One region of the Candidatus Symbiopectobacterium sp. NZEC127 genome, then DNA from elsewhere that is predicted to be linked to it. Evidence: predicted binding sites of a transcription regulator. Region 1 holds the regulator's gene; each other region holds the start of a gene.
The links. Region 1 encodes PurR, which represses purine synthesis genes. Its sites were predicted from a motif close to CANGCAAACGTTTGCNTG; they were not measured.

Region 1 (3,258 bases):
TCGGTTTTATTCGCCCCAATGGTATGCAGCAGAAATAGCCCTTCGGGTTTGAGGTTCTTGCTGACGACGCGAAAGTAGGTATCGTAATTTTTCGGTCCAACGTGCTCAAACATGCCGACAGACACGATGCGATCGAAATGTCGGTTAAGGTCACGATAATCCTGCAATTCAATGGTAACGTTAAGATCGTGACAGCGCGCCTGAGCCAGTTTTTGCTGCTCACGCGAAATGGTCACGCCGTAAACCGATACGCCATAATGGCGTGCCGCATAGGCGGCCAGTCCGCCCCAACCGCAGCCAATATCCAACAGGGTCATGCCCGGCTGAAGCTGAAGCTTTTCGCAAATCATGCGCAGTTTGGCCTGTTGCGCCTGCTCAAGGGTCGTGGCCTCTTTCCAGTAGCCGCAGGAATATTGCATATGCGTATCAAGCATCAGGCTAAACAGATCGTTGCCCAGATCGTAATGCTCCTCGCCGACAATCCAGGCACGCTTGCGCGATTGCAGGTTAATCAAACGCGTGGCGACAATATGCAAAATGTCTTTGAGATGATGGGGGGCTTTTTTCTCAAGCCCCGCGCGTAAGAGACGCCGAAAAAAGCAGTCTAAACGATCGCACTCCCACCAACCGTCCATATAGCTTTCCCCGAGTCCCAGTGAGCCTTCACGCAGAACGCGCTTGTAGAAATCGGGGTTGCGTACCCTGATATCAAACGGTCGAGAACCATTGATTTTGATATCAGCGATAGCCAATAACGCTTGAACGATCCGGAACCAGGACGTGTTATTTTCTGCCAGTTCCTCTACATATGATGAACTCATAACTTCTCCCAACCTTGCCAGGCAGCGCCGCAAGGAACAGCATAGACAGTCTTTCATCAACCCTAACGCTGCGGTTTGCGCACAGCGTGTTCGAATCACGGGCAAGTTACCCGTTGTTCAAAGAGTAAGCGGTTGCATTCGTGCGCAGCCGTTTATGCTTGCCCGTTGCACAGTGGCAGCAGGCATAACATCCATCGTCTACTCTCTGGATACCCAGAGGGAATGAAGAGTCAAAGCCGGTACGTGGTAGCACGTAGGGGCACGTATCCTGATACGCAATTCTGCGCTTTTTGTAATAAGGATAAGTGTAGGGATATTGTCCGAATGAAAAACAGTGTATGACTGCTTCAATCAGAGGACAAGTCGAAATTGATTGATGCAGCCATGAAGAATATAAAAATCAATATATTATAAGAAAATCGTCTTAAACATTAACGGCGATAGTCGCGGAACGGACCATCACCCACGGAACGCCGCTCAATAAGGGTCGGATGAACCTCAATCACCTGTGCATCTTCGCGCTTGCTGGTGATGCGATCGAGCAGCATGGTAAAGGCAGATTGACCCAAACGCTCTTTGGGCTGGTGGATGGTGGTCAAGGCCGGCGTGAAATAACGCGCATGGCGAACATTATCGTAGCCAATCACGGAAATATCTTGCGGTACACGTAGCCCTAGCTCATCTGCCGCGCAGATAGCGCCCATCGCCATGATATCGCCGCCGCAGAAAATGGCGGTCGGGCGCTGTTTCTGCGCCAAAATCTGGTGCATGGCTTTATAGCCGGATTCCGGTTCAAAATCGCCCTGAACAACCCACTCATCGCGTACCGTGATATCCGCTTCGTGCAAGGCTTTGAGAAAACCCAGATAACGCCCACTGCCGGTGTTGCGTTCCTGAATACCGGGAATGGCACCGATGTCGCGGTGGCCGCGCTCAATCAGGTATCGGCCAGCCAGATATCCGCCTTCAAAAGCGTTGTCAATAATGGTGTCGGTGAAATCGCTGTGTGCCTGACCCCAATCCATCACCACCATGGGAATGCTGCGATAATCCGCCAACATGCCCAACAGTTCGGGCGGATATTCCGCACACATCACCAACAGGCCATCGACCCGTTTTTGCGCCAGCATGGAAAGATAGGCTCGCTGTTTTTCCAGGTTATTGTGCGAGTTGCACAGAATCAGGGTGTAGCCTTTGGCATAACAACTGTTTTCAACCGCTTCGATGATTTCTGCGAAGTAGGGTGCTTCGCTTGAGGTGGCGAGCAGTCCGATGGATTTGGTGTGGTTGACCTTTAAGCTCCGCGCTACTGCGCTCGGGGAGTAGTGTAATTCCTTGATGGCTTCCCGCACGGCCGTTTTGGTCTCTTCGGCGACGAAACGTGTTTTGTTGATGACGTGAGAGACGGTTGTAGTTGAAACGCCAGCACGCTTTGCCACATCTTTGATCGTTGCCATCTAAAAATGACTCCTGAACCTACTTGTTACGGCAGTATATAGTTTGTTAATCGTTTGCTTTTGCGTAATGTTCTCTTTCTGATGGAATAAACAGGATATCAGAAGGAGACTGCCGACGTACTTTGTACCTAAAGGGGATGCATTGATCCCATTGAAGATGACGTGTTCGGACACCGACGCAGCGCACGGTAAACTGCGAATTCTGGCTGATTTGCCGCGAAAGTGAAAGGGATAATTGATATAATTAGTGCAGCCGGGATCGGAGATTTTCCCTATAAATTGTGTAACAATACCTTCTTGGCGTCATTGTGCTGCGGCGATTGGCGTGCAAAAAGCAATGTGGCATCCAATGCGGCGGCAATTTCCACGCATTTCTGTGTTTCAAGGAGATAGAATGAATACTGATTTGAAAATGTCATTACTGACCACGGTTGGGGCGTTAGTCATGATCATGGTATTTAGCTTTGTTGCCGTATTGAACTGACAGCGATTAAAATAAAGACTAGGCTGCGTAGGCATCACCTGGTCTTTATTATTTTATCCGTAACGCGTCGATTGGGCGATTAGCGAATCGTTTGTGGTGTCACCACGCGACGTGCGCCAATGTAGTGTTCCTGCCAGTAGTCCTCACTCAACTTACTGATCTTGATATCGGCACCGGTACGCGGTGACTGAATAAACTTGCCATTGCCAAGATAAACCCCGACATGATCGGCGGTGCCACGGCCGTTGATGCGGAAGAACACCAGATCGCCAATCTCCAGTTCACCCTTATTGATGGGAGCAGCATCGCGCAGGTGATACATCTCATTGGCGGTGCGTGGGATAGGAATTTTCACCACATCCTTATAGGCATAATAGACCAGACCGCTACAGTCGAAACCGGTGTAAGGCGAGTTACCGCCCCATTGATAAGGCTTACCGATCTGGCTCATCAGCTTGTTCATTGCCGTCATTTTTGCATGCTGGTAGCGGCGCTT
Region 2 (3,258 bases), 910 kb from region 1:
GGCGTGAGTCAGAGAATATTGGCGAATCTCTTGGTGAGTGAGGCTGTCGTGGCGAACATAGACTGCTAAATACTGGCCGGGTTTAAAATCCACCACCGGTTTGCCATCGACCGGCTCCAGCGTGAAACTGGCGATCAGCGCACTCTGCGCCTGCTTTTTCACGATACGGAAGGGGCGAGTGCCTTCCCAGCCGCCGTGCTGGCTAGCTGCATCCTGATAAATGGCGTGTTCGCGCTGAATAAAAACATCAGCCAACACGCCATAGGCCTTACCCCAGGCATCCAATATCTCTTCGCCGGGGCTAAACAATTCATCCAGCGTGGCAAGCAGATGTTCGCCAACGATGCCATATTGTGCGGGCTGGATAGAGAAACTGGCATGTTTTTGTGCAATACGCTCCACCGCAGGCAGCAGTGCCGAGAGATTGTCGATGTTGGCCGCATAGGCGCAGATAGCGTTGAATAACGCTTCTCGCTGATCGCCGTTGCGCTGATTGCTCATGTTGAAAATGTCTTTCAGCTCAGGATTGTGAGTGAACATGCGCTGATAGAAGTGGGCGGTCAGTGCCGGGCCGGTTTGTGCCAGCAAGGGAATCGTTGATTTTACGGTAGCGATGGTTTTTGCGTCTAGCATGGTGACTCCAGGTGGTTTTATAAGATGTATTTTTAATGCATCTTATTCGAGCGTTGCCGCATTGTAAATCCCTGCTTGGTGTTGGTGTTTATTGTGTCGACGGGAACACAAAATGAAGAAAATGCAGGATGCAGATGAAGAAAACTCCCTTGCCAGCGCATGAAGTCATTAGGCCGCTAAGCCTTGTGCTGCTTGAAGCTAATCGTTTGCGTAAAAACCTCTGTCAAGCCCTATCATGCAAGGGGATAAACGGTTTACACTATAGGCCAATACCCGTTGCGGGCATTTTTACTGTACATATAGTTAGCTGAGTCAGGAGATGCGGATGTTAAAGCGTGAAATGAACATTGCCGATTACGATGCCGAACTGTGGCACGCGATGCAGCAAGAAGTGGTGCGTCAGGAAGAACATATTGAACTGATTGCGTCAGAAAACTACACCAGCCCACGTGTTATGCAGGCTCAAGGGTCTCAGTTAACCAACAAATATGCGGAAGGATACCCTGGCAAACGTTATTACGGCGGCTGCGAATACGTTGACATCGTAGAGCAACTGGCGATTGACCGTGCTAAAGCGCTGTTCGGCGCCGACTACGCCAACGTGCAACCGCACTCCGGTTCTCAGGCTAACTTTGCCGTGTATACCGCGCTGCTGCAACCGGGTGATACCATTCTGGGGATGAACCTGGCACACGGCGGCCACCTGACTCACGGCTCTCCGGTTAACCTGTCTGGCAAGCTGTACAAAGTTATTCCTTACGGTATCGATGAAAGCGGTAAAATTGATTACCAGGAAATGGCTGAACTGGCGCAAACCCACAAACCGAAAATGATCGTAGGCGGTTTCTCTGCCTACTCAGGCGTGGTTGACTGGGCAAAAATGCGTGAAATCGCTGACAGCATCGGTGCTTATCTGTTTGTCGATATGGCGCACGTTGCGGGTCTGGTCGCGGCTGACGTTTATCCTAACCCGGTTCCCCATGCGCATATCGTCACCACCACCACCCATAAAACGCTGGCGGGTCCGCGCGGCGGCCTGATTCTGGCGAAAGGCGGTGATGAAGATCTGTACAAAAAACTGAACTCTGCCGTCTTCCCTGGCGGCCAGGGTGGCCCGTTGATGCACGTTATCGCCGGTAAAGCGGTCGCGCTGAAAGAAGCGATGGAACCTGAGTTCAAAGTTTACCAGCAACAAGTGGCGAAGAATGCCAAGGCCATGGTTGAGGTCTTCCTGACGCGCGGTTTCAACGTGGTGTCTGGTGGCACCAGTAACCACCTGTTCCTGCTCGATCTGGTGAGCAAAAACCTGACCGGCAAAGAAGCCGATGCCGCTCTGGGTCGCGCTAACATTACCGTTAACAAAAACAGTGTGCCGAACGATCCGAAGAGCCCGTTTGTTACCTCCGGTATCCGCATCGGTACTCCGGCGGCAACCCGTCGTGGTTTCAAGGAAGCGGAAGTGCGTGAGCTGGCAGGCTGGATCTGTGACGTATTGGATAACATCAATGACGAAGCGACCATTGAACGCGTGAAACAAAAAGTACTCGCTATTTGCGAGCGTTTCCCGGTTTATGCCTGATCGCCAGTAACCTGTATGCCAACGCCAGCCTTCGGGCTGGCGTTTTTTTTATCGCTCTTCCTCACTATCTCCGCGTAACCCTCTGATATCCGTCCTCTGATGCGCCTAAAGCAACAATCAGAATATGAAAGTTTTCTGCCACGCCCCGTCTACCCTTTGAGACAGTTCTTATCGCAAAGACGTTGTTTCCAGGAAGGTTGCTTCTAATCAATAACGGTAAATCATGTTTATTCACCGTTATTAATTAAAATGCTATCGATATCAGCGGAATGATGAAATATCAATGAGTTATACTATTTGGGAGAAGTGCCGGATGAGGTCTTCGTCATTCAAAGTCAAACCGTTGGTGGTGGCAGTAAGTGCCGTACTAGGCGTTCTTTCTACTTACCCATCATCCGCTGCATCGATCGATGTTTCCACCAGCCAAGGTGGTCTGAGCATTACAACAGCACAGGATTATCTGAGTATCACCAATACCGGTACCCTCACCGGAACCGATTTTGGCATTACCAATACGTCGACCATTGGCTCGCTCAGCAATGCCGGCGTTATCACAGGCAATGATGGGATTTACAACACCGGGTCAATCGGTCCGATAACCAACTCCGGTTTAATTTCTGCCAGTGACAATATTGGCCTGTGGAGTGATGCGGGTAACATTGATTCGCTGTTTAACACGGGCACCATCACCGGACATAAGGGCGTTTACCTCGAGAACAACAGCTTCATGGGGGAGTTCAAAAACACCGGATATATCGAAGGTGATGAAGATACTGCCGTTTTAGTCAACGCCAGTAACCTGTGCTATTTCGAGAACTCTGGCGAAATCTACGGTGACCAAGGCGTGGTGCTGGAAAATGACTCCATGCTGTATGAACTGGTCAACTCCGGTACGATCTCCTCTGAGAACGATGCCGCTATCCTGCTCAACAGTTCCAGTATCTATTCCATCAGTAATACCGGATTGATCACCGGCGATGAGGGGATCGTGCTGGAAAATGACGCCAGCATAGAGTCGTTAATTAACGGCGGTACCATCAGTGCTG
Region 3 (3,258 bases), on a different contig from region 1:
TGCATGCCTTCTGGCAGCACGCGTGGGATATTTTCCCAGAAACCGCCACCGGTCAGGTGAGCAATCGCGTGTACATCTACTTTTTCAATCAGCGCCAGAATAGATTTAACGTAGATCTTGGTCGGTGCCAACAGATGATCGGCCAATGACTTGCCTTCAAGCGTCGTCTGTTCCGGATCGGTTTTGCTCACCTCAAGAATCTTACGTACCAGTGAATAGCCGTTAGAGTGCGGGCCACTGGCTGCCAGTGCTATCAGGGTATCACCTGCCTGCACTTTACTTCCGTCGATGATCTCTGATTTTTCAACAACACCGACGCAAAAACCGGCGACATCGTAATCCTCGCCGTGGTACATGCCGGGCATTTCAGCGGTTTCGCCGCCGACCAGCGCGCAGCCTGACTGCTTGCACCCTTCGGCAATACCGGTGATCACGCTGGCGGCGGTATCGACATCCAGTTTCCCCGTGGCGTAGTAATCCAGGAAGAACAGCGGCTCGGCCCCTTGAACTACCAGATCGTTGACACACATGGCCACCAGATCGATACCGATGGTGTCGTGGCGTTTCAGATCCATGGCAAGACGCAGTTTGGTGCCGACCCCGTCAGTACCGGAAACCAGAACCGGTTCACGGTATTTTTGGGGCAAGGCGCACAGGGCACCGAAACCGCCCAGACCGCCCATCACTTCAGGACGGCGGGTTTGTTTCACTACGCCTTTAATACGGTCTACCAATGCGTTGCCAGCATCAATATCCACGCCTGCGTCTTTGTAGCTAAGAGAGGTTTTGTCGGTCACTGCGGAGTCCCCACGGAGAATACAATTGGTGGTGAGATAGTGAGCATATCCAGCCTGGTGGATCTACCCCTATCGAAGCGCGCTAATTCTAACAGCGAGAGCAATCGTTTGCGAGTGGTGTGTTGCCTGCTTTGCATTTTTCCTGTTCAATGAGAATTTCCCTGCCCGGTTGATCTGGATCAGGCTATAACCTGTAGCGCTTAAGCAAAAAAGCGGTATAATCCCGCGATTTTTTTTATGATGGGCTGCCATGTCCGCCCTCGGCGCACCGATTCTGCGTCGTGAGGATATCCGTCCACTTTCTATAGGGGGAATAGAATGAAGGTCGTCGAGGTTAAACACCCGCTCGTCAAACATAAGCTTGGCCTGATGCGTGAAAACGATATAAGTACAAAACGCTTTCGTGAACTGGCATCCGAAGTCGGCAGCTTATTGACCTATGAAGCCACTGCCGATCTGGCCACAGAGAAAGTAACCATCGAAGGCTGGTGCGGTCCGGTGGAAGTCGATCAGATCAAAGGCAAAAAAATTACCGTGGTGCCGATCCTGCGTGCAGGTCTGGGCATGATGGAAGGCGTGCTGGAAAACGTACCGAGCGCGCGCATCAGCGTGGTGGGCATGTACCGCAACGAAGAGACGCTGGAGCCGGTGCCTTATTTCCAGAAACTGGTCTCCAACATTGATGAGCGTATGGCGCTGGTGGTGGATCCGATGCTGGCGACCGGTGGTTCGATGATTGCCACTATCGATCTGCTGAAGAAAGCGGGTTGCCAGAGTATCAAGGTATTGGTGCTGGTGGCTGCACCGGAAGGGATTGCCGCGTTGGAAAAAGCGCACCCTGACGTTGAGCTGTACACCGCTTCCGTCGACAAGGGGCTCAATGAGCATGGCTACATCATGCCGGGTCTGGGTGACGCGGGCGATAAGCTCTTTGGTACTAAATAAGCCGTATCAGCCGACTGAGTAAGTCGGCTTTTTTTTGCGCCGGTTTCGCCGCGCAAAATCCATGGCGGTTTTTCACCCAGGTTTCGCACGATTTTTATAATCAGCCTCGCTTCCCTACGTGGTGACGCGTGGGGGCGGCTGGGCTGTGATAATGAGGCTGGACCAACCGGCTACCCACAACATCAAGTGACTTTTACAGAGGATATAAACGATGACTCGTCGCGCCATCGGGGTGAGTGAACGACCCCCCTTGCTACAAACCATCCCGCTGAGCTTCCAGCACCTGTTTGCCATGTTCGGCGCGACGGTGTTGGTGCCGATTCTGTTCAAAATCAACCCCGCGACCGTGCTGCTGTTCAACGGCATTGGCACACTGCTGTATCTGTTTATCTGTAAGGGCAAGATCCCGGCGTACCTGGGTTCCAGCTTTGCCTTTATTTCTCCGGTACTGTTGCTGCTGCCGCTGGGCTATGAAGTGGCGCTGGGCGGTTTTATCATGTGCGGCGTGCTGTTCTGCCTGGTATCGCTGATTGTGCAACGCGCTGGCACCGGTTGGCTGGATGTGATTTTCCCACCGGCGGCGATGGGGGCAATTGTTGCGGTCATCGGTCTGGAACTGGCGAGCGTTGCGGCGGGCATGGCCGGTCTGCTGCCTGCGGATGGTGCGTCTGTCGATAGCAAAACCGTGATTATTTCGTTGGTGACCTTGGGCGTTACCGTTCTGGGCTCGGTACTGTTCCGCGGTTTTCTGGCCATCATCCCGATTCTGATCGGCGTGCTGGTGGGTTATGGCTTATCGTTTGCCATGGGCGTGGTAGATTTCGCCCCCATCGCACAGGCTCACTGGTTTGCACTGCCAACCTTCTATACGCCGCGCTTTGAATGGTTTGCCATTCTGACTATCCTGCCTGCCGCGCTGGTAGTGATTGCAGAACACGTGGGTCACCTGGTGGTTACCGCCAATATCGTGAAAAAAGATCTGATGCGCGATCCTGGCTTGCACCGTTCGATGTTTGCCAACGGCCTTTCTACCATGATCTCCGGTTTCTTCGGTTCAACCCCGAATACCACTTACGGTGAAAACATTGGTGTGCTGGCTATCACCAAGGTCTACAGCACCTGGGTGATCGGCGGTGCAGCAATCCTTGCCATTCTGCTCTCCTGCGTGGGCAAACTGGCGGCAGCGATTCAAGCGGTACCCGTGCCGGTTATGGGCGGCGTTTCTCTGCTGCTGTACGGCGTGATTGGTGCTTCCGGTATTCGTGTGCTTATCGAGTCCAAAGTGGATTACAACAAAGCGCAAAACCTGATTCTGACCTCGGTTATCCTGATCATCGGGGTGAGCGGTGCGAAAGTGCATCTGGGTGCTGCCGAATTGAAAGGCATGGCGTTAGCCACCGTGGTGGGTATTGCACTGAGCCTGCTGTTCGCGCTGATCAACCGTTTCAGAAGCGAAGAAGTGGTGCTGGATGCCGAAGATAACGCCGAGGAGACCTCGCGCGCGTCATAAACTGAG
Region 4 (3,258 bases), 870 kb from region 1:
GCTCGTTTTTTGCCACGGCGTTCGGGGTTTATCTGTTACGCGCCTGGGGCATCGCTTAAGCCTGAAAGGGAGGAGCTCATGGAGATTCTGTGCCCGCATTGCCAACACACCCTGCACTGGCTGAAGGCAAGCCAGTTTCAGTGTTCGCAATGCCATCAACATTTTCAGCAACACGCACATTGCCCGGAATGTCAACAGCCTCTGCAAACCTTATCTGCCTGTGGTTCGGTGAGTTATTTCTGTCAGCGCGGCCACGGTTTGATTTCACGCCAACGCGTGCTGTTCCGTTACCTTCCGGTGCAGGAATAGCTAAGGCGATTTCCTGCGTGCGCGTTTCTTGGCATCCGGCGTGACCTGCGTAACCTGGCTTTCAACCCAGCCGTCCTGTAACCGGGTTTTTAGCGTGTCGCCGGGTGCGGCCTGAGCTGTAGCGCGTAGAACCTGCCCGGAGAGCGTGGTGGTCACGTTATAGCCGCGAGCCAGCGTTTTTAACGGGCTGACCCCTTCCAGATGGGAACAGACCTCACCTAACCGCTGTTTATTCTCACTCAGTTGCCGGGTGATTAGCCGCTGCAATTGATACTGCATCTGTTGCAGGTGTTGCTGCGCACGGTGAATGCGTGACAGCGGCTGCTGCTGCGTCAGTCGCTGCTGCAACCGTTCACTGCGCAGGGTCGCGCGACGAAGTTGCTGTTGCATACTTTCATCGAGCCTGCGACGCAGGGTGATCAATTGGTTAAGCTGGCGCGCCAACCGTAACTGTGGATGCTGTTGCTGCAAACGGTGGTAGAGCCGGGAGAAATCACGCTGGCGCTGGGCCAGTGAATAGTCCATCGCCATCTCCAGCCGCTGACGCTGTGCCTGTAGTTGGCGCAGCAGTTCGTTGCGATCGCGACTGACCAACTCTGCCGCTGCCGACGGGGTGGGGGCGCGTAAGTCCGCCACGAAGTCGGCAATGGTGACGTCGGTTTCATGGCCGACCGCGCTCACGATAGGAATACGACTGGCGAAGATGGCTCTCGCCACCCGTTCATCGTTAAAGCTCCAGAGGTCTTCCAGCGAACCGCCGCCGCGCCCGACGATCAGTACATCACACTCCTGCCGCTGGTTGGCAAGCTGAATGGCGCGAACAATCTGCACCGGGGCCTCTTCGCCCTGCACCTGACTCGGATAAATCACCACAGGCAGTGCCGGATCGCGCCGCTGTAGCACATGCAGAATATCGTGCAGCGCCGCGCCGCTGGGTGAAGTAATCACGCCGACGCTGTTGGCGGGGCGGGGGAGCGCCTGCTTGAACGACTGATCGAACAACCCTTCTGACGCTAACCGCTGCTTAAGCTGTTCGAACTGCTGTTGCAACAGGCCATCGCCTGCGGGTTGCATGCTCTCTGCCAGCAGTTGGTAATCACCGCGCGGCTCGTACAGGGTAATCGTGGCGCGCAGCAGCACCTGCTGTCCGTTTTGCGGGCGAAACGTCACGCGACGATTGCTGGTGCGAAACATAGCGCAGCGCACCTGGGCGCGCTCATCTTTCAGGGTAAAGTACCAGTGGCCTGACGCGGGCTGGGAGAAATTGGATATCTCGCCGCACAGCCAAATTTGCCCCATTTCCATTTCCAACAGTTGCCGGACGGTTTGATTGAGGCGGCTGACGGTAAAAATAGCGGATGAAGGCGCTTGGGACATGGCGTTGGCTAACCCGATTTAGTGAGCGAGATCAAATTTTAAAACAGAGGGTTAATTAACCGATACTACCTTGCCTGAAAGGTTAATCAAGTTTTTTTATAAAAAAAGCTGGAGGCAACCGATTACGCTCTGTATAATGCCACGGCAATATTTTATCGCATCCCCACATGAGATATTGCCCATGCTACGTATTGCCAAAGAAGCACTGACGTTTGATGACGTCCTCCTGATCCCAGCTCACTCGACCGTTCTGCCGAACACTGCCGATCTCACCACTCAGCTCACAAAAACGATTCGCCTGAATATTCCTATGCTCTCTGCTGCCATGGATACCGTGACGGAATCCGGTTTGGCTATCGCACTGGCGCAGGAAGGCGGCATCGGTTTCATCCATAAAAACATGTCGATTGAACGCCAGGCGGAAGAAGTCAGCCGTGTGAAGCGTCATGAAAGCGGCGTGGTTGTCGATCCGCAAACCGTGACGCCAACCACCACGCTGCGTGAGGTCAAAGCGCTGACCGAGCGTAACGGTTTTGCCGGTTACCCGGTAGTGACCGACGATAACGAACTGGTCGGCATTATCACCGGTCGTGACGTGCGTTTTGTGACCGATTTGGAACGCCCGGTGAGCGCCGTGATGACGCCGAAAGACCGGCTGGTAACGGTGCGTGAAGGTGAAGCGCGTGACGTGGTGCTGCAAAAAATGCACGAGAAACGCGTTGAGAAAGCGCTGGTGGTGGATGACAGCTTCCATCTGCTCGGCATGATCACCGTGAAAGACTTCCAGAAAGCAGAGCGTAAACCTAACGCCTGTAAAGACGAACACGGTCGCCTGCGCGTCGGCGCGGCGGTTGGCGCGGGTGCGGGCAATGAAGAGCGCGTCGATGCGCTGGTTGCTGCCGGTGTTGACGTGCTGCTGATCGACTCCTCGCACGGCCACTCTGAGGGCGTGTTACAGCGCATTCGTGAGACCCGTGCCAAATACCCCGATCTGCAAATCATCGGCGGTAACGTTGCCACTGGTGCCGGCGCCAAAGCGCTGGCTGACGCGGGCGTGAGCGCAGTGAAAGTCGGTATTGGCCCTGGCTCTATTTGTACCACCCGTATCGTTACCGGCGTGGGTGTACCGCAGATCACCGCGATTTCCGACGCGGTAGAAGCGCTTGAAGGCACAGGCATTCCGGTTATCGCCGATGGTGGCATCCGTTTCTCCGGTGATATCGCCAAAGCCATCGCTGCCGGTGCCGCCTGTGTGATGGTAGGTTCGATGCTGGCAGGGACAGAAGAATCGCCGGGCGAGATCGAGCTGTATCAAGGCCGTTCCTTTAAATCTTACCGTGGGATGGGCTCGCTGGGTGCCATGTCCAAAGGCTCTTCTGACCGTTATTTCCAGAGCGATAATGCAGCGGATAAACTGGTGCCGGAAGGGATCGAAGGGCGCGTAGCTTACAAAGGCCGCCTGAAAGAGATCGTGCATCAGCAGATGGGTGGCCTGCGTTCCTGCATGGGCTTGACCGGTTGCGGCACCATTGACGCATTGCGCACTCAGGCCGAATTTGTCCGCATCAGCGG

Region 2: a site for PurR is predicted at 829-846, ahead of glyA (serine hydroxymethyltransferase). Genes of this name have one in related genera too.
Region 3: a site for PurR is predicted at 895-912, ahead of purM (phosphoribosylformylglycinamidine cyclo-ligase). Genes of this name have one in related genera too.
Region 4: a site for PurR is predicted at 1,798-1,815, ahead of guaB (IMP dehydrogenase). Genes of this name have one in related genera too.

What each region holds. Positions count from the first base shown of each region.
Region 1 is NZ_JAGFPG010000001.1:1,263,129-1,266,386, reverse strand. Features, by position in the region: gene cfa (cyclopropane fatty acyl phospholipid synthase) at 1-821, opposite strand, end outside; gene purR (HTH-type transcriptional repressor PurR) at 1,253-2,278, opposite strand; gene J5069_RS05685 (YnhF family membrane protein) at 2,673-2,762, shown strand; gene J5069_RS05680 (C40 family peptidase) at 2,842-3,258, opposite strand, start outside.
Region 2 is NZ_JAGFPG010000001.1:2,172,490-2,175,747, reverse strand. Features, by position in the region: gene hmpA (NO-inducible flavohemoprotein) at 1-633, opposite strand, end outside; gene glyA (serine hydroxymethyltransferase) at 959-2,212, shown strand; gene J5069_RS09970 (autotransporter outer membrane beta-barrel domain-containing protein) at 2,526-3,258, shown strand, end outside.
Region 3 is NZ_JAGFPG010000004.1:298,546-301,803, forward strand. Features, by position in the region: gene purM (phosphoribosylformylglycinamidine cyclo-ligase) at 1-797, opposite strand, end outside; gene upp (uracil phosphoribosyltransferase) at 1,116-1,742, shown strand; gene uraA (uracil permease) at 1,954-3,252, shown strand.
Region 4 is NZ_JAGFPG010000001.1:2,130,648-2,133,905, reverse strand. Features, by position in the region: gene J5069_RS09795 (AEC family transporter) at 1-59, shown strand, start outside; gene J5069_RS09790 (zinc ribbon domain-containing protein) at 79-309, shown strand; gene xseA (exodeoxyribonuclease VII large subunit) at 310-1,686, opposite strand; gene guaB (IMP dehydrogenase) at 1,868-3,258, shown strand, end outside.